3 regions of the Brevibacterium sp. K72 genome follow, and region 1 is predicted to be linked to each of the others. Evidence: predicted binding sites of a transcription regulator. Region 1 holds the regulator's gene; each other region holds the start of a gene.

Region 1 (6,366 bases):
CGGATCGCCGAGTCCTGCCCACGCGATCGTCCCGCCTTTGATGACGAGGTCGGGTCGCACGCCGAAGAACCGCGGATCCCACAAGGTGAGGTCGGCCATCTTCCCCGGTTCGACCGACCCGATGTGCTCGTCGACGCCGTGGGCGATGGCCGGATTGATCGTGTACTTCGCGACATAGCGGCGGGCGCGTTCGTTGTCGGCCGGCAGGGATTCGCCGAGGCGGCCCCGGCGGTGCTTCATCGTGTGGGCGATCTGCCACGTGCGGGTGATGACCTCTCCGATCCGGCCCATCGCCTGCGCATCCGAGGACGTGATCGACAGGGCGCCCATGTCGTGGAGGATGTCCTCGGCGGCGATCGTCGTCGCGCGGATCCGGGATTCGGCGAACGCGAGGTCCTCGGGCACGCTCGGGTTGAGGTGGTGGCAGACCATGAGCATGTCGAGATGCTCGGCGACGGTGTTGACGGTGTGCGGCAGCGTCGGGTTGGTCGATCCGGGGATGATGTTCTCGAGTGCCGCGATGGAGAGGATGTCCGGGGCGTGTCCGCCGCCGGCGCCTTCGACGTGGAAGGCGTGGATGCTGCGCCCGGCGATCGCGGAGATCGTCGATTCGACGAATCCGGATTCGTTGAGCGAATCCGAGTGGAGGGCCACCTGGAGTCCGTGGGTGTCGGCGGCGCGCAGGGCCGCGTCGATCGCCGCCGGGGTGGCACCCCAGTCCTCGTGGATCTTGTAGCCGGCCGCCCCGCCGAGTGCCTGTTCGGCGAGCGCTTCCGCCGAGATCGTGTTCCCCTTGCCGAGCAGCAGCACGTTGACCGGCAGGGCGTCGAGGGCCTGCAGCATCCTGCCCAGGTGCCACGCCCCGGGGGTGACCGTCGTCGCCTTGCTCCCCTCGGACGGTCCTGTACCGCCCCCGACGACGGTGGTGATGCCGGTCGCGAGCGCCTCGTGGATCTGCGAGGGCGAGAGGAGGTGAACGTGGGAGTCGATGCCCCCGGCGGTGAGGATGCGGCCCTCGCCGGAGATGACGTCGGTCGAGGCGCCGATCTCCAATTCGGGGTCGACGCCGTCGGCGATGTCGCTGTTGCCGGCCCGACCGAGTGCCGTGATCCTGCCGTCGCGGATCCCGACGTCGGCGCGGATGACACCCCACCAGTCGAGGACGATGACGTTCGTGATGACGGTGTCCGGCGCGCCCTCGGCCCGGCTCGTCGTGCCCTGGAGCATCGATTCGCGGATCGACTTCCCGCCGCCGAAGACCGCTTCGTCCCCGCCGAAGGTCCGGTCCTCCTCGATCTCGATCCACAGGTCGGTGTCGCCGAGGCGGACCTGATCCCCGGTCGTCGGTCCGTAGAGGGCGGCGTAGCGCTGGGCTGAGATCTCGACCATCAGCCCTCCCCCGCCTCGGCGCCGGATTCCCCCGCGTCGGGGGACGAACCCTCGTCACTTCGCGCCGCCTCGGCGGCGGCTGCCTCCTCTCGGATCTGCAGGCCGGGGACACGCTTGCGCCCGCCGAGGCGGACGATCGCCACGGTCCGCGAGGCCCCCGGTTCGAACCTCACCGACGTCCCCGCGGGGACGTCGAGACGGAACCCGGTCGCGCCTCGGCGATCGAAGGACAGGGCGTCGTTGACGTCGGGCAGGTGGATGTGCGATCCGATCTGCACGGGCCGGTCGCCGGTGTTCTCGATGGTCGCGGTGCCGGTGTCGGGGGCGCTGCGCCGGTTGAGCACGCGGATGCCCTCGCGCACCTGCACGGCACCGGGCCCGTGGTCTCTCGTCCCTGTCATGGGTGGTCCTGTCAGTCGATGGGGTTGTGGATGGTGACGAGCTTGCGCCCGTCGGGGAAGGTTGCCTCGACCTGGACGTCGTGGAGCATGGGCGGCACATCGTCCATGACGTCGCCCCTGGTGAGCACCTCGCGCCCGGTGACCATGAGCTCCTCGACGTTCGCCCCCTCGCGGGCGCGCTCGATGACCCACGTGCTCAGCAGCGCGATGGCCTCGGGGTGGTTGAGGGGCACTCCCCGTGCAAGCCGGTCACGGGCGATCATCCCGGCCACCGACAGCAGCAGCTTCTCCGTGTCGCCCGGAGTGAAGTGCATCAGCGCTCCCGCACGGGGTCGGCCGGCAGGACGTGTTCGCCGAGGCGATCGGTCGACAGTGCCAGGGAGCTGAGGTAGAGGGTTTCGCCGTTGGGTCCGCGCTTCGCCGAGGCGATCATGTCCGGACGCTCGAACTCCATCTCCGTGACGTGGCACCACAGGGTGGCGTCGGTGGGGTTGCCGTGCTCGTCGAGCAAGGGCACGTCGATGCCGTCGTCGCGGCGGCGCAGATAGTACCGGCCACGGGTGAGGATCGCCATGAGCGGGGTCGCGACGATCGCGATGCCGACGGCGAAGAGCGGCGAGAACGGCTGGACGGCGGACCCGAAGGCCCCGAAATAGATCGCGATCGACACTCCTCCGGAGAGGAGCAGCGAGACGACTCCGACGGGATTCCAGTCGTAGAGCATCCCACGACGGAACTCCGGTGTCTTCGGGGAGAGTCCGAGGACGTACTTGTTGATCGCGATGTCGGCGGCGACGACGCAGATCCACGACATCGCGAGGTTGGCGTAGAAGCTGAGGATCGCGTTGAGGAAGTCGAACATGTTCAGCTCCATGAGCGCGAGCGCGAAGAGGAGGTTGACGACGAGGAACGTGATCCGCCCCGGGTAGCGCTTGGTGATCCGCGTGTACGCGTTCGTCCACGCCAGCGAGCCGGAGTAGGCGTTGGTGACGTTGATCTTCACCTGCGAGATGACGACGAGGACGACGGCGAGCAGGAGCGCGAGCCACTGCGGCATCATCTGCTCGTAGGTGGCGAGCAGCTGCTGGACGGGTTCGGTCGCGAAGCTCGTCGCTCCGGGGACGTTGGCGATGAGGTAGACGGCGAGGAACATGCCGATGATCTGCTTCGTCGCCCCGAAGATCACCCAGCCGGGACCGGCGAGGATGACCGCGGTCCACCAGCTGCGACGGTTGGCCGGGGTGCGGGGCGGCATGAAGCGCAGGTAGTCGATCTGCTCGGCGATCTGGGCGATGAGGGAGAGGCAGACGCCGGCGGCGAGCATCGCCGAGGCGAAGTTCGCGCTCTCCCCGCTCTCGCCCTGGTAGGCGAAGAACGAGCTCACGGAGTCGGGCTGGAAGGCGATGAGGTAGCCGACGGGCACGACCATGAGGACGAGCCACAGCGGCGTCGTCGAGACCTGGAGCCGGGCGAGGGCCTTCATGCCGAAGATGACGAGCGGGAAGATGATGACCGTGGAGAGGAGGTAGCCGATCGGGCGCGGTATCCCGAGGCCGAGGTAGAGTCCCTGCGCCATGATCGAGCCCTCGAGGGCGAAGAAGATGAAGGTGAAGGTCGCGAAGATGATGTTCGTGATGACCGAGCCGTAGTAGCCGAATCCGGCCCCGCGAGTGATGAGGTCGAGGTCGAGGTTGTAGCGGGCGGCGTAGAACGCGAGCGGCCACCCGGTGAGGAAGATGATGATCGCCGCGGTGAGGATGCCGAGGATCCCATTGGCCGTGCCGTGGGCGAGCCCGATGCTCGCGCCGATCGAGAAGTCCGCGAGGTAGGCGATCCCGCCGAGCGCACTCGTCGCGACGACGGCCGGCGCCCAAGTCCGGTAGGAGCGCGGGGCGAAGCGCAGCGTGTAGTCCTCGAGGCTCTCCCGCGCCGCGGTCTTCGCCTCGCTGCTGCCCGGCGGCGGTGTCGCCGATGTCTCTTTCATGGTGGCCCTCTCAGTCGCGCCCGATCCCAACATCGCCCATCCTGGCAGGCGATTGTTTCGGTGCGTGTCGACTGAGTTTCGTCCATGTTTCGAGACCAAAGTTTCATCTCGCGGACAGGTCCGCGCAGTGACCAGTGGTGGCTGTGGGAGCACCCGCGGACATCGGCTGCGCTCAGGGGCTTCCTGCAGGCAGAGCCACAGGAACCGAGCGCCACTCCGACCCGCACACACGCAAATGAGTCGGTTCTCGCCCGATCGGTCGGTTCATGAACAGACTCATCGGGCGAAAACCGACCCAATCAGGTGGGCAGCGCGCGGACTCGGCTCGAAGCGATGCCACTGGACACCCGGCGGCGCGGAGGAACACCCCGGGCATGAGAAAAGGGGCGGCGTCAGCCACCCCTGTTCGCTCACGCCCGGCGCCGCCCGGCGCTCACGCCGTGCTACCAGGCGCCGCGTCGCCGCCGGGCGCTCACACCCTCCGGGCGCGGAAGTCGTCGTAGAGCACCACGGCTCCGGTCCCGGACTCCGGCGACACCTTCGGCCGCCGGCCGCGGGCGATCGAGACGACGTCGCCCCTCGACCCGGCGGCGAACACGCGGGCATCCCGCTCGCGTGCCTCCGCCTGGGCGAGGGCCTCCTCCTCGAGCTCCTGGTTCCGGCTCCGGAGGGCGTCGATCTGGTTCTGCATCTCCATGATCTTCTTGATCCCCACGAGGTTGACGCCCTCGTCCTGCGAGAGATGCTGGATCAGGCGCAGCTTGGCGATGTCCCGCCCCGAGTAGCGGCGGCCCTTGCCGGCCGTCCGCTGCGGGGTGACGAGGCCCATCCGGTCATACTGCCGCAGGGTCTGCGGGTGCATGCCCGCGAGTTCCGCTGCCACGGAGATGACGTAGAGCGCCGCACTCTGAGAGAACTGCATGGTGCCCCGCCGCCTCAGCTCGCCTTGGCCCGATCGAGCAGGCCGGCTCGCGGATCCTCGGACTCGGTCGCCGCCTTGTAGGCCTCGACCGCTTCCTTGGCCTCCTTCGAGAGGTTCTTCGGGGCGACGATCTCAACGGTTACGAGCAGGTCGCCCGTGCCCTTCTTCGTCTGCACGCCCTTGCCGCGCACGCGCAGGGTCCGACCCGAGGGCGTGCCCGCGGGGATCTTCACCTTGACGGGCTGACCGCCGAGCGTGGGCACCTTGACCTCCGCACCGAGGGCCGCTTCGTCGAAGCTCACCGGCAGGTCCATCCGCAGGTTGTCGCCGTCGCGGGTGAACACCGGGTGCGGCTTGACGTGGACCGTGAGGATGACGTCGCCGGGCTCGCCGCCGTTCGGGCTCGCCTTGCCCTTGCCTGCCAGTCGGATCTTCTGCCCGTCCTTGACCCCGATCGGGGTGCGCACGGTCAGCGGCTTGCCGTTGGGCATCTTCAGCTTGACCGAGGCACCGTTGGCAGCCTCGGTGAAGCTGAGATTGGTCGAGGACTTGATGTCACCGCCCTTGACCGGGGGCGAGTAGCCGCCGCCGAAGCCGCTGTCACCGTAGCCGCCGTAGGAGGCACCGCCGCCGAAGCCGTTGAGCAGATCGGCGAGATCGGGCGGAACGTCGCCGTATCCGCCGCCGAAACCTCCGCCGCCGGGCGAGTAGGTCGTGCGTGTGCGCGTGCGACCGCCGCCTCCGAAGAGGTCGGAGAAGACGTCGTCGAACCCGCCTCCGCCGCCGGCACCACCGGCACCGGCGCTGAACCTGGCGCCGCTGCCCATCGCGCGGACCTGGTCGTACTGTTCGCGCGACTCCTTGTTCGACAGCACCTGGTGGGCCTGTCCGATCTCCTTGAACTTCGCCTCCGCCTCGGCGTCCCCCGGATTCGCGTCCGGATGGTACTTCCGCGCGAGCTTGCGGTAGGCCTTCTTGATCTCGGAGTCCGTCGCGTCCTTGGAGACGCCGAGGGTCTTGTAGAAGTCCTTCTCGAACCAGTCATTCTGCGGTCCGGTACTCATCTGGCACCTCCCTTCTTCCTTGTCCTGTTCGTCGTGCCGCTGCCACCTGGCCTCGGCTCTGTCATCGTTTCCCTCATCTGTCTGCTCACAATCCGCAGCCCCCGGACAACGTCTGCGTCCCGGAGACTCCGGACCGTCGCCGAGGCGGTTCCTTCGTCCCAGCATCCGCTCACGAACGCTGGGAGGCGGTCCCACCTCGGCGGGGTCGGGGTCCTCAGTCCTCCGGCTGCTGCACGCCGACGCGGGCCGCGCGGATGATGCGATCACCCATGCGGTAGCCCGGCTGCATGACCATGAAGACCGTCGGCACCTCGACGTCGTCCGACGGCTGCTGCATGAGGGCCTCATGCAGCCGCGGATCGAACTCGTCGCCGACGGCACCGTACTGTTCGACGCCGACCTTGGCCAGCGCGTCGAGCAGCTTGTTCACGTGGGCCTCGAAGGGCCCGGAGACGTCGCCGTTCTCCTGCGCCAGCCGCACCTCGTCGAGGACGGGGACCAGCGCCTCGACGACCTTGATCGTGCCGCCGGCTGCCGCCCGCTCGCGTTCGCGGTCGGCGCGCATCCGGTAGGCGGCGTACTCCGCGTTGATCCGCTTGAGATCCG
Region 2 (6,366 bases), 160 kb from region 1:
CCGCAACTACGCCTTCGGAGTCGGAGCAGCGTGGAACGGGGAGATCGCCGAGCCGAAGAGCGACTTCCCGAACATCTGGCTCTTCTCGCTCTTCCACCGGGCGGTGACGAACCCGCCGCTCTACACGGCGATGATCATCGGGCTGGCGATCCTCGCCGTCACCGTCATCCTCGGGTGGCGCACGCGCATCATCCTGCCGTTCTACCTCATCCTCTGGGTGAGCTTCATCGAACTCAACGACAGCGCCGGCGACCAGGGCGACAACGCGTACCGGATGTTCCTCATCGCCCTCCTCTTCGCCGACACGACCAGGCGCTGGTCGCTCGATGCGCGCAGGCGCCGGAGGCACGGGACCGACCTCGGACCCGAGGACGGACCGTGGTACCTCATCATGGCCAACAACCTCGCGATCGTCGTCCTCGCCTTCCAGGTGTGCGCGATCTACATGTCCGGTGCCCTCTACAAGGCGGGCGGCACCGCATGGCAGCACGGCTTCGCCGTCTACAATCCGCTCCAGACCCAGCAGTTCGGCACCTGGCCCGTGCTCTCCGACCTCGTCACCGCATGGGGGCCGGGAGTCGTCGTCATCTCGTGGGGGTCGATCCTCTTCCAGAGCGCGTTCCCGTTCATGCTCTTCAACCGGTGGACGCGGGCGATCGCACTCGTCGGCATCCTCTCCTTCCACCTCGGCATCGCGCTGCTCATGGGCCTGCCGTGGTTCTCGCTGACGATGATCGCTGTCGACGCGATCTTCATCAAGGACCGCAGCTTCGAACGATTCAGCGCATTCCTCCGCCGCTGGTGGTCCTCGACCCGCGGAGGTGCCGCGCAAGCCGACGGTGCCGCACGCGAGACCGCTCCTGCCGGGGTCGGTGCTGGGGCTGGTGCTCGTGCTGGGGCCGGCAGCGGGGTCGCCGACGGTGCGGGCGGTGCCGGAAGCGCCGGCAGCGTCGGGACGAGCGGTGCAGGGGGTGCCGGGACGAGCCACGACCAGGCGCCCGAGGCGCAGCGGCCTGACGCCACTCCGAGGGCCGACCACGCCACCGACTGACCCACCACGGCGGTCCCCGAGGAGGATCCGGTGCGAATAGGGGCAGGATTTCGAACCGGATCCTCCTCGGGGAGGCATTTGCCTCGACGAGGCACGCACTCACCCCAGCCGCCGGCCCTTCGACACGCGCTCACCCGAGCAGCCTCGGCGACGGCCCTCAGCGCGCGGACGCCACCGACTCAGCCGCCACTGCACTCCCCGAGGAGGATCCGGTTCGGATGCAGGCCGGATTTCGAACCGGATCCGCCTCGGGGAGGCACCCGTCTCGGAGGGGCACCCGCCTCACGCCACCCGCCGGCCCTTCGACACGCGCTCACCCGAGCAGCCTACGTCCCCGGACACACTGAAGGAGGGGCGACCATGATGGTCGCCCCTCCTTCGGATGAGCAGTCTGCCGGATGAGCAGTCGGCTTGATGAGCAGTCGGCCGCTCAGCCCGGATGCCTCACTGCTTGGCCTGGAGCTCCAGACCCGTCGTGTCGGCGTGCTCGGGCATCGTGACGAGGACCGTGTCCCCGTCCTGGATGTCGCCGGCGAGCATCTTCCGCGCCAGCTTGTCCCCGATCTCGCGCTGGACGAGACGGCGCAGAGGCCTCGCACCGTAGGCCGGATCGTAGCCTTCGAGCGCGAGCCAGTCCTTGGCCTCCTGGGTCACGTCGAGGGTGATCCGACGATCCGCGAGGCGCTTGTCCATGCTCTTGATCTGCAGGTCGACGATCGAGGTGAGCTCGTCGTTGCTCAGCGCGTCGAAGAGCACGATGTCGTCGAGCCGGTTGAGGAACTCGGGCTTGAACGCCGAGGCGACGACGTCCATGACCGCATCCTTCTGCTCCTGCGCCGTCATCGCCTGATCGACGAGGAACTGGGAACCGAGGTTCGAGGTGAGGATGAGGATCGTGTTCCGGAAGTCGACCGTGCGGCCCTGACCATCCGTGAGACGACCGTCGTCGAGGACCTGGAGGAGGATGTCGAAGACGCTCGGATGCGCCTTCTCCACCTCGTCGAGGAGGACGACGGAGTACGGACGCCGACGCACCGCCTCGGTGAGCTGACCGCCCTCGTCGTAGCCGACGTACCCCGGGGGAGCACCGACGAGGCGGGAGACCGTGTGCTTCTCCCCGTACTCGCTCATGTCGATGCGGATGAGGGCCTTCTCGTCGTCGAAGAGGAAGTCCGCGAGTGACTTCGCGAGCTCCGTCTTGCCGACGCCGGTCGGTCCGAGGAAGAGGAACGACCCGGTCGGCCGGTCGGGATCGGAGACCCCGGCCCGGGAGCGGCGGATCGCATCGGAGACCGCGGCAACGGCATCCTTCTGCCCGATGAGGCGCTTGCCGAGCTCGTTCTCCGCCCCGAGCAGCTTCTCGACCTCGCCCTGCATGAGGCGTCCGGCGGGGATGCCCGTCCACGACGCCACCACCTCGGCGATGTCGTTGGCCGTGACCTTGTCGCTGACCATCGGATCGCTGGTCTGGCCGGCGTCGGCCTCTGCCTCCTCGGCCTCGGCCTCGGCGATCTCCTTCTGCACCGCGGGGATCTCCCCGTAGAGCAGACGCGACGCCGTCTCGAGGTCCGTGTCGCGCTGGGCCTTCTCGGCCTGCGAGCGCAGTTCGTCGAGCTTCGTCTTCAGCTCGCCGACCCGGTTGAGGCCGGCCCGCTGGGACTCCCACGTCGCCTCGAGGCCGCGGAGGTTCTCCTCTTTGTCCGCGAGGTCGGCGCGCAGGTTGCTCAGCCGCTCCTGGGAGGCGGAGTCGGTCTCCTTCGACAGGGCCATCTCCTCCATCTTCAGGCGGTCGACGGCACGGCGCAGCTCGTCGATCTCCGCCGGAGCCGAGTCGATCTCCATACGCAGCCGTGATGCCGCCTCGTCGACGAGGTCGATCGCCTTGTCCGGCAGCTGCCTGCCGGTGATGTACCGGTTCGACAGGCCGGCTGCGGCGACGAGGGCGCCGTCGTTGATCGAGACCTTGTGGTGCGCTTCGTAGCGCTCCTTGAGTCCGCGGAGGATCGCGATGGTGTCCTCGACGCTCGGTTCGCCGACGAACACCTGCTGGAAGCGGCGTTCGAGCGCCGGGTCCTTCTCGATGTTCTCGCGGTACTCATCGAGCGTGGTCGCACCGATGAGCCGCAGCTCGCCGCGGGCGAGCATCGGCTTGAGCATGTTGCCGGCATCCATCGAGGAGTCCCCGCCGGCCCCGGCCCCGACGATCGTGTGGAGCTCGTCGATGAACGTGATGATCTGGCCGTCGGCGTTCTTGATCTCCTCGAGGACCGCCTTGAGGCGCTCCTCGAACTCACCGCGGTACTTCGCTCCGGCCACCATGGCCGAGAGGTCGAGGCTGATGAGCGTCTTGTCCCGCAGGGACTCGGGCACGTCGCCGGCGACGATGCGCTGGGCGAGGCCCTCGACGACGGCGGTCTTGCCGACGCCGGGCTCGCCGATGAGGACGGGGTTGTTCTTCGTCCGGCGCGAGAGCACCTGGATGACCCGGCGCACCTCCTTGTCACGGCCGATGACCGGGTCGAGCTTGCCTTCGCGGGCGGCCGCGGTGAGGTCGATGCCGAACTTCTCGAGCGACTGCATCGTGTCCTCAGGGTTCTCCGAGGTGACCTTCTTGCCGCCGCGCAGCTCCGGCAGGGCGGCGAGCAGCGCGTCGCGGCTCGCGCCGTTGCTGCGCAGGGCATCGCCCGAGCCGTCGTGCATCGCGGCTGCCGCGAGCAGGAGGTGCTCGGTGGAGACGTACTGGTCGCCGAGCGCCGTCATCTCCTCCTGGGCGAGGTTCATCATCTCGAGGCCGGCGCGCGAGAGGCTCGGCTGCGAGACGGACTGACCGCTGACTGTGGGGAATCCGCCGATCACGGCGTCGACGGCGGTGAGAACGGACTGGCGGTCGGCACCGACCTTGGCCAGCAGGTTCGAGGCGAGGGAATCCGGCTGCTCGAGCAGCGCCGCGACGAGGTGGGCCGGTTCGATCTGGTTGTTGTGGCGCGCGACGACGTCATTGACCGCCGCCTGCAGCGCCTCTCGTGACTTGGTCGTCATCTGTGCGTCCATGCGCATCTCCTTCAACTGGTGTGTGTGACTTCTCTTCGTTCCAACACCTCAAAAGTTGAGTCTATTCCACTCAACTTTGGTTTTCGAGGGGGAATTGTCGCCGAGATCAGGGTTGCACCACCGCCTCGACGCCGGGGCGGTGGATGGTCGCGGGGTCCGCCCGGGCGGAGATGGCGGCGCCAGGTTGGGCGGAGATGGCGGGGCCCGGCCGGGCGGTGAGGGCAACGTGCGGCTGGGCGGCGAGGGCGGAGGGGGAGAGAGGACGCCGGCGCGGTGGTCCGGGCCGCGCGTGGATCCCGGCGGCCTTCGTCGCAGCCCCGTGGCCGATGGTCGTGTGCGGCGGCGTCATCGGCGGCTCCTGATTCCAGGCGACTGGGGACAAGGGCGGTTACAGCTGAGGCAATTGTATTCTCACGATGAGGTCTTGTGGGGAACGATTTCTGCGGGCCCGACGCGGCCGAGTCCGTGTGGTCGGTTACAGTTGCCTTAGGCAAGGCAGTGTTCCGTGTGCAGCGGACTCCCCCTGACCGATGCCGATCCGGCCATGCTCGACATGCCGCAGGGGGATGCGCGCACCCGGGACCGGTGAGAGCGGGAAAGAGCGAGGAGCGGCCGTGGCGATAGTGGTGACCGGGGCGAGCGGCTTCATCGGCGGTGCCATCGCCCGTGCCCTGGCGACCCGTGACGAACCGGTCTACGCCCTGTGCCGACGGGATCCGCAGATCCCGGGCGTGAACTTCCACGAATGGGACATCCGACAGGAGGCGCCGGCCCCGATCCGCTCTCTGGCGAAGAAGGTCACCGCTGTCTTCCACTGTGCCGGCATCCACGACGTCACCGCAGCCTACGACGACTTCTACGACGTGCGTGTCACCGGCACCCGCAACGTCCTCGACGCCTTCGAGGACGCGAGGATCGTCCATCTGTCCTCGACGACCGTCTACTCACCGACGGCCCCGCACACCGACCTCTGGGAGGAGGCGGGCCCGAAGGGCCCGAGCGAGTACCACGACGACTACGCGAAGACCCATGTGCTCGCCGAGCAGCTGGTCACCCGCATCCGTCCCGACGCCGCGATCCTCCGCCCTGCCGCCGTCTACGGCCCGGGCGAGACGATGTTCATGCCCAGCCTGCGCTGCTTCGCACGCAAAGGGGTCCTCACCCTGCCCGGCGGCGGTCGGCAGAAGATGACCCTGACGGCGATCGACAATCTCGTCCGGGCGGCACTCGCGTGTCTCGACGTGCCCAAGGCCTCGGGGCCGTTCAACATCGGCGACCCGATCCCCTACCGCCTCAAGGATGCGGTGGCCACGCATTTCGCCCGGATGGGCTATGACCCCGTCGTCATCGAGGCGATCGCCAAGGACAAGGCGCTCGTCGCAGCGAAGGTGGGGCTCAAGGTGAAGTCGCTGTTCCGGCGCGGGGACAGCGCCCGGCTGTTCCTCGTCGAATACCTCCAGCACGACCGCACGTACAACCTCTCCCGCCAGCAGCGGGTGCTCGGGATCTCGACGACCCAGTACCTCACCCCGTCGCGCCTCCAGCGCCCCGCCGGCCCCGTCTCGGGCGCCGAGGCGACCGCCCCCGACGCGGAGAACCCCGGCCCCGCCGCCTGAACCGACGCCCCCGGCCCCGCCGCCTGAACCGCACACTGTCAGTTCAGCCTGAGGCCGCCGACGCCCTACCTCGGCCGTGCGGCCACGGCGCGACCGGCGCGCAGTCCCGAGAAGATGCACCCGCCGAGGAACGTCCCCTCGAGCGCGTTGTACCCGTGCATTCCGCCGCCGCCGAACCCGGCGACCTCACCGGCGGCGAAGAGACCCGGGATCGGCTCACCGCCGGAGTCGAGGACCTGGGCGTCGAGGTCCGTCTCGAGCCCTCCGAGGGTCTTGCGTGAGAGGATTCCCAACCGGACGGCGATGAGCGGTCCGTGCGCGGGGTCGAGGATCGCATGCGGGCGCTGGACCCGCACGATCCGATCGCCGAGGTAGCGCCGGGCCCGGTGGATCGCCTGCACCTGCGGATCCCGGGGGTCGGCGTCCCCGATCTCCCGGTCCCGGGCTGCGATCTGCGCGACGAGGTCATCGTGGTCGATGACCGGGCCCCGGGAGCGGGCATTCATCCCCGCGACGAGCTCCTCGGTGGTCTCGGCGACGACGAAGTCGGACCCGAACCGGGTGAACGCCTCGACGGGGGCGGGCGCGCCGGAGGAGCGCACGCGGTCGAGGGTGACCCGGATGTCCTTGAGCGTGAGGTCGGGGTTC
Region 3 (6,366 bases), 1.3 Mb from region 1:
GCTCGCGCTCGGGGGAGTCCAGCCCTTCCTTATCGATTGGAAGGGCTCACCGCACCCGGCCGAGCAGGACCTGCCGCGGGTCACGCTCGACCAGTTCTGGGCGACGAGCCCCGACCCCGGAGCCGTCCGCGCCGTCCTCGCGACCCTCGATGCGAGGATCGAGGTCGAGGAGGGTGAGGTCGACGCTCTCTATGTGCGGCTCGAGGGGCCGGGTGGACAATGGATCCTGTGATCCCTGCTCATCTTGACCACCTCGTCGTCACCGTTCCCGACCTCGCTGCCGGGGTCGACGACTTCGCGCGGGCGACCGGAGTGAGGCCGGTGCCCGGGGTTCGGGACGGCGAATTTCCTCGTCGGACTCGCCCCGGCCGGATTGCAGGCGGGAGCGCGCACGTACCTCGAGATCCTCGGCCCCGATCCTGGGCAGGAGCGCCCTGCCGACGGGACCCTGCCGCTCGATGCGCATCTGGCGACAGCCCCGACCCTGCAGACATGGGCGATCCACCCGCCGGAGTTCCCGGACAGGGTTGCGGCGGCGAACTCCGCGGGCGTCGACATCGGCGAGGTGAGGGACATGTCGCGTGAGACCGCGGACGGCGAGCTGCTCGAGTGGCGACTGACCTCCCGGGCGCCCCTGCCGGCGGAGGGGACGCAGCCGTTCCTCATCGACTGGGGAGAGTCGGCGCACCCCGCCGAGGCGGGACTGCCGACCGTCGAGCTGCTGTCCCTGCAGATCGTGTCGCCCGATGTGGGAGCCACACGGCAGGCGCTCGAGGTGCTCGGGGCCGGTGACGCCGAGGTGATCCCCGGTGATGAGTACCGCGTGCGGGCGGTGCTGCGCGGGCCGGGCGGTCGGCTCGAGTTCTGAGGGCAACTCCCCGTTAGACTCGCCCTGTGACCCATCCCCGTTCGCGCGCCGTCCGCGCCGCCTCGGCGCTCGCCGTCCTCACGCTCCTCGCCGGTATCGGCGCGTGCGCGCCGGCTGCTGAGCCGACAGAGACGCGGCGGACGCCGCAGGTGGTCGAGACGATCGCCGCCCCCTCGGTGACCGAGCCGGCCGAGCCGACCACGGGTCCGACCACCGGGTCGACGCAGGAGGCGGTGAGCGAGGACGACATCGAGATGGAGGGCAGCGGAGAGTGGAAGCGGCCCGCCGAGGAGGTCGGTCCCAATCGCGACGGCGGCCGGACCTTCCAGGTCGCGCTGCGGGTCGAGGACAACCTGCCGATCGACGTCGACGAGGCGGCCGGCTTCATCATCGACACGCTCCAGGACGAGCGGGGCTGGCAGGACATCGACGATGTCTCGATCGAGCTCGTCGACAAGGGACAGGATGCGATGATCAGCATCGCGAGCCCGAACACCGTCGACGAGATGTGCCTGCCGCTGCGCACCCTCGGCAAGCTCTCGTGCCGCAACGGGCCCAATGTCATCCTCAATGCGAAGCGCTGGGTGAGTGCGACCGAGGAGTTCGACGATCTCACTCAGTACCGGCAGTACCTCATCAACCACGAGGTCGGCCACGCCCTCGGCCACGGACACGCATCGTGCCCGGGCACGGGAAAGACCGCCCCGCTCATGCAGCAGCAGACGAAGGGACTCCAAGGCTGCAAGCCCAATGGCTGGCCGTCTGAAGGTTAGGGGCACAGAGGGTTAAGGGGCACAGGCTCCCCTCAGCCCTCAGCCCTCAGCGCCCGAATCTGCGTCCCTGAACCTCCGGGTCGCGACATCCTGCTGGGCCAGCCGGCGCAGGGCGAGCAGCACGGGTTCGAGGAGCAGAGTGCCGAGCACGGCCTGACGGACGGCCCCGTCGATCTCATCGGTGGGCACGGTCGCCACCTCCGCCTCGGCGAGGTCATGGATCGTACGACCGTATCGAGCGAGCCCGCCGTCGAGGACCTCGACGCCGCCGGCCTCGACGGCGCGCAGCGCGCTCGCAAGCTGGCGGACCTCGACGCTCTCCGGATCCACCGACCATCCGAGTTCGGCGATGAGCGCAAGGGCAGGGCCGTCGTCGGGGGCATCGGCGGGCTCCTGCGCGGTCGCCTCCTGTGCGGCGCCGAGGACGCCGATGAACGTGTCCGGCGGATCGTCGATGACTCCGAGCACGCGCTTCGCCTTCTCGATCGAGAGCCGTGCCGGGCCGAGAAGCGCGCGGATGAGCTCGAGGCGGTTGACGTGCGCCTCGGTGTAGACCGCCTGCGTCGCCGAGGTCCGCTCGCCGGCGGGCAGCAGACCTTCACGCAGGTAGTACTTGATCGTCGCCACCGGCACGTCGCTGCGGCGCGAGAGCTCGGAGATGCGCATGCGGACCTCGTTTCGTTCATCGGAGACGAATGTCGACCGACCCTTGACATTGGAGAGTCAAGGTATCCAATATTGGAGAGTGCAGATATCCATTATGGCAGGGGCGAGCGATGGCGACGACAGCGAACACACCAGAGGCGACTGATCCACCGACCGGCGCAGGCGCGCCGACGAGTTCGCGGCGAGCGGTCCCCGGGCCGGAGAAGCTCACCCACGACTACGACGGCGAGCTCGTCGTCTTCATCATCGGCATGCGGATCCGCCGATGGTGGCGCTTCGACCAGTGGATACCGGTCTTCGCGGCCATGCCGCGGATGCTCGCCGAGCTCTCCGCGGACCCGGACTCGGGAATGCGCGGCTACCGGCTCGTGTTCGATCTCCGTGGACCCTGGCTCGTCCAGTACTGGGATTCGCTCGAGAAGATCTACAGCTACGCCGCCGCCCCCGAATCCGAGCACCGTCCGGCCTGGACGGCGTTCAACAAGCGGGCCCGCTCGGCGCCGAACGCCGTCGGCGTCTGGCACGAGACGTTCCCCGTCGCCGGAGCCGAGTCGATGTACGTCGGCACGCCGCCGTTGGGACTCGCGAAGGCCGTCGGCACCCGTCCGGTCGGTCCGCGCAGCGTCCGCGCCCGTGACCGGCAGGCGCGTCGCGACCGGTGAGGGACCCGCGCCGCAGCGGCCGCGGAGACCTCGCTCACGCTCGGATTCGGGCGGGGAATAACCCCGAAGTGATTCTCGTTGATTGGGTCAAAGGACTTAACTGAGTCACCCTGACTCAACTTTCAAGAGGAGGTCACTTTGGCTAACTTCTTCGGACCTTCCAGCGGCGGCGAGGGCTCGTTCGACGAGTTCCTCGCCCGCTACCTGCAGGGTCAGAACACCCCACGTCAGGGCCGTTCCGTCGACATCAACCGGCTGCTGTCCAAGCGCACCCGGGAGGTCGTCGACGGTGCCGCCGCCCTGTCCCGCGGTCGCGGCCAGGAAGAGGTCGACGCGCTGCACCTGCTGCGCGTCATGGTCGAATCCGAGCACGGCTCGGCGTCGCTGCGTCAGATGGGCGCCGACCCCGAGGCGATCGTGACCGCGATCGACGAACGACTGCCCGAGGCAGCCGAATCACGCACCGGCGACGGTGCGCCCACGCTCACGGGCGCTGCTCAGAAGGCGCTGCTCGACGCCTACCAGGTGGCCCGGGCGTTCGGATCGACCTACATCGACCCCGAGCACGTGTTCTTCGCCTTCGTCCTCAATCAGGAGATGCCCGCCGGGCGGATCCTCGCACAGGCCGGGGTCACCCAGGCCACGCTGCAGGCCGGTGCTCAGGCCGCCGAGGCGAAGCAGAATGCGAACGCCTCCGGTGAGACCAATGGGGAGGAGTCGATGCTCGAGAAGTTCGGCACCGACCTCACCGCGCTCGCCGCTGAGGGTCGGCTCGACCCGGTCATCGGCCGCGGCGACGAGATCGAGGAGACCATCGAGATCCTCGCTCGCCGAACGAAGAACAACCCCGTTCTCATCGGCGAAGCCGGTGTCGGCAAGACCGCGATCGCCGAAGGCCTCGCCCAGGCGATCGAGTCCGGCGAGATTCCCGCGCAGCTGCAGGGCAAGCGCGTCATCGCCCTCGACATGCCCGGCATGCTCGCCGGTACCCGCTACCGCGGTGACTTCGAGGAACGACTGACCAACACGCTCGACGAGATCGCCGCCGACGGCGACACGATCGTCTTCGTCGACGAGCTCCACACGCTCGTCGGCGCCGGCGGCAACGGCGAATCGAACTCGATGGACGCCGGCAACATCCTCAAGCCGCGGCTCGCCCGCGGAGATCTCCACCTCCTCGGCGCGACGACGCTGCGGGAGTTCCGGACCATCGAGAAGGACTCGGCACTCGCCCGCCGGTTCCAGCCGGTCATGGTCGGGGAGCCGAGCATCGAGGACGCCGTGACGATCCTCGACGGCCTCTCCGGTCGCTACGCCGACCACCACGGCGTCACCTACGACGCCGAGGCGATCCGGGCAGCGGTCGAACTCTCGCACCGCTACATCACCGACCGGTACCTGCCGGACAAGGCGATCGACCTCATCGATCAGGCCGGAGCGCGGCTCTCGCTCAAGCGCGGACCCGTCGTCGACACCTCGGCGCTGCGGGCACGCCTCGGCGAGCTCGAAGCGGAGAAGAACTCCGCGATAGCCGCCGAGCACTACGAGCGGGCCGGGGAGATCCGTGACGAGATCTCCGCCCTGACGGATCAGCTCGAAGCCGTCCTCGGCTCAGCGGCCGCCTCGGCGAAAGAGGGCGGCGACCGCGTCGTCGATGCCGAGCAGATCGCTGCCGTCGTGTCCCGGGCGACCGGGATCCCCGCGTCGTCCATGACGCAGGAGACGAAGATCCGCCTCGCCGGGCTCGAGGACATGCTCCACGAGCGCGTCGTCGGTCAGGACGACGCCGTGACCGCGGTGTCGAAGGCCATCCGCCGGTCGCAGACCGGCATGGGCGACCCGCAGCGGCCGATCGGCAGCTTCCTCTTCCTCGGCCCGACGGGCGTGGGCAAGACGGAGCTGGCGAAGGCCCTCGCTGCGACCCTGTTCGATGACGAGGCGGCGATGATCCGCTTCGACATGAGCGAGTTCGGGGAACGGCACACCGTGTCGCGTCTCGTCGGTGCTCCTCCCGGCTACGTCGGCTACGACGAGGCCGGACAGCTCACCGAGCAGGTGCGCAGGCGCCCGTATTCGGTCATCCTCCTCGACGAGGTCGAGAAGGCGCACCCGGATGCGTTCAACCTGCTCCTCCAGGTCCTCGACGACGGTCGGCTCACCGACGGTCAGGGTCGGACGGTCGACTTCCGCAACACCGTCATCATCATGACCTCGAACCTCGGGTCCGAGTTCATCGGCCAGAGCACCCCGCTGGGCTTCACCTCGGCGGATGCGACGGTCACGGACAAGGACCTGCGGGCGAAGGTCAAGGGCCGGCTCAAGGAGGTCATGCGTCCCGAGTTCCTCAACCGGATCGACGAGACCGTGATGTTCTCCCGGCTCGACCGCACGCAGCTGCGGGAGATCGTCCGCCTCCAGCTCGAACTCGCGATCGAGCGGCTCTCCCGTCAGGGGATCGCCCTCGAGATCACCGAGGAGGCCGTGGACTTCCTCGCCGAGGCGGGCTACGAGCCCGAGTTCGGCGCCCGTCCGCTGCGCCGGGTGATCCAGCGCGAGCTCGACGACCGGATCGCCGACATCCTCGTGACCGAGGCCGTCGCCGAGGGCGGCACCGTCGAGGTCTCCGTCTCCGACGGTGAGCTCGTCGTCGCCCCGCGAGAGGAGCGCGCGCCGCTCGCTGCGTGAGGAGCGCGCGCCGCTCGCTGCGTGAGGTCGGTTGCGTGAGGCTGGCCGCGTGCGGTCAGGCGTGTGAGATTGGCTGCTCGAGGCCAGGCGTGTGAGGTCGGCCGCGTGAGGTAGGCCATGCGAGCGCCTGACCAGCGACGTTCCTCGAGCATCGTGTGTGACTGCACGGCCAGTGCCCGGGTGGGAAGCGTATTCCCACCCGGGCACTGTGCTGTCTGGGCGCCGAGAGCTGTCTGGGCACCGAGTGCTGTCTCGGCGGAGCGCACTCTGGGAGCGATCGCGGCGAGTACGTCACCGACGCGGTGAACCGACACGAACGCGGTGAACCGACACGACGCAGATTACCGACGCGGTGGTCCGACATATACGCGGTCTGCTAACCGCGTATATGTCGGACCACCGCGTCGGTGTTGTGCGCCCGCACCCCGCCGAGCCCGCACCCCGCCGACTCAGGCGAGCGGAACCGTGATCTCCTTCATCCAGGCCTTGCGCTTGAAGTCACGCGCGCGGACCGTCACGGAGTCGTCCGAGACCTCGACCTGGAGTCCTTGGTTGAACCCGCCGGGCACGCTCTTCTCGCCGCCGGTTCCGTTGTCGGTGTAGCCGGTCTCGATCGCGCCGGTGTTGAAGACATTGAAGCCGGAGAGGTTGCCCGAGGAGGGGACGACGCGTCGCGTGTACCAGTCGGAGAGCTCGAGGTCCCAGTGCGTGT

What was found. Region 1 encodes HspR, which represses chaperone genes until heat shock. Its sites were predicted from a motif close to AAGTTGAGTCNNNNNGACTCAACTT; they were not measured.
Region 2: a site for HspR is predicted at 4,155-4,179, ahead of clpB (ATP-dependent chaperone ClpB). Genes of this name have one in related genera too.
Region 3: a site for HspR is predicted at 3,067-3,091, ahead of ACQ1RG_RS07905 (ATP-dependent Clp protease ATP-binding subunit). Genes of this name have one in related genera too.

The regions. Positions count from the first base shown of each region.
Region 1 is NZ_CP191582.1:532,135-538,500, forward strand. It holds partial or broken gene ureC (urease subunit alpha) at 1-1,389, opposite strand, end outside; gene ureB (urease subunit beta) at 1,389-1,790, opposite strand; gene ACQ1RG_RS02395 (urease subunit gamma) at 1,802-2,104, opposite strand; gene ACQ1RG_RS02400 (purine-cytosine permease family protein) at 2,104-3,774, opposite strand; gene ACQ1RG_RS02405 (heat shock protein transcriptional repressor HspR) at 4,247-4,696, opposite strand; gene ACQ1RG_RS02410 (DnaJ C-terminal domain-containing protein) at 4,711-5,760, opposite strand; gene ACQ1RG_RS02415 (nucleotide exchange factor GrpE) at 5,975-6,366, opposite strand, start outside.
Region 2 is NZ_CP191582.1:691,437-697,802, reverse strand. It holds gene ACQ1RG_RS03070 (HTTM domain-containing protein) at 1-1,051, shown strand, start outside; gene clpB (ATP-dependent chaperone ClpB) at 1,496-4,102, opposite strand; gene ACQ1RG_RS03060 (NAD-dependent epimerase/dehydratase family protein) at 4,717-5,718, shown strand; gene ACQ1RG_RS03055 (FAD-binding dehydrogenase) at 5,784-6,366, opposite strand, start outside.
Region 3 is NZ_CP191582.1:1,801,681-1,808,046, forward strand. It holds gene ACQ1RG_RS07880 (VOC family protein) at 1-232, shown strand, start outside; partial or broken gene ACQ1RG_RS07885 (VOC family protein) at 220-868, shown strand; gene ACQ1RG_RS07890 (DUF3152 domain-containing protein) at 895-1,641, shown strand; gene ACQ1RG_RS07895 (MerR family transcriptional regulator) at 1,681-2,307, opposite strand; gene ACQ1RG_RS07900 (DUF4188 domain-containing protein) at 2,418-2,969, shown strand; gene ACQ1RG_RS07905 (ATP-dependent Clp protease ATP-binding subunit) at 3,108-5,654, shown strand; gene ACQ1RG_RS07910 (metallophosphoesterase family protein) at 6,104-6,366, opposite strand, start outside.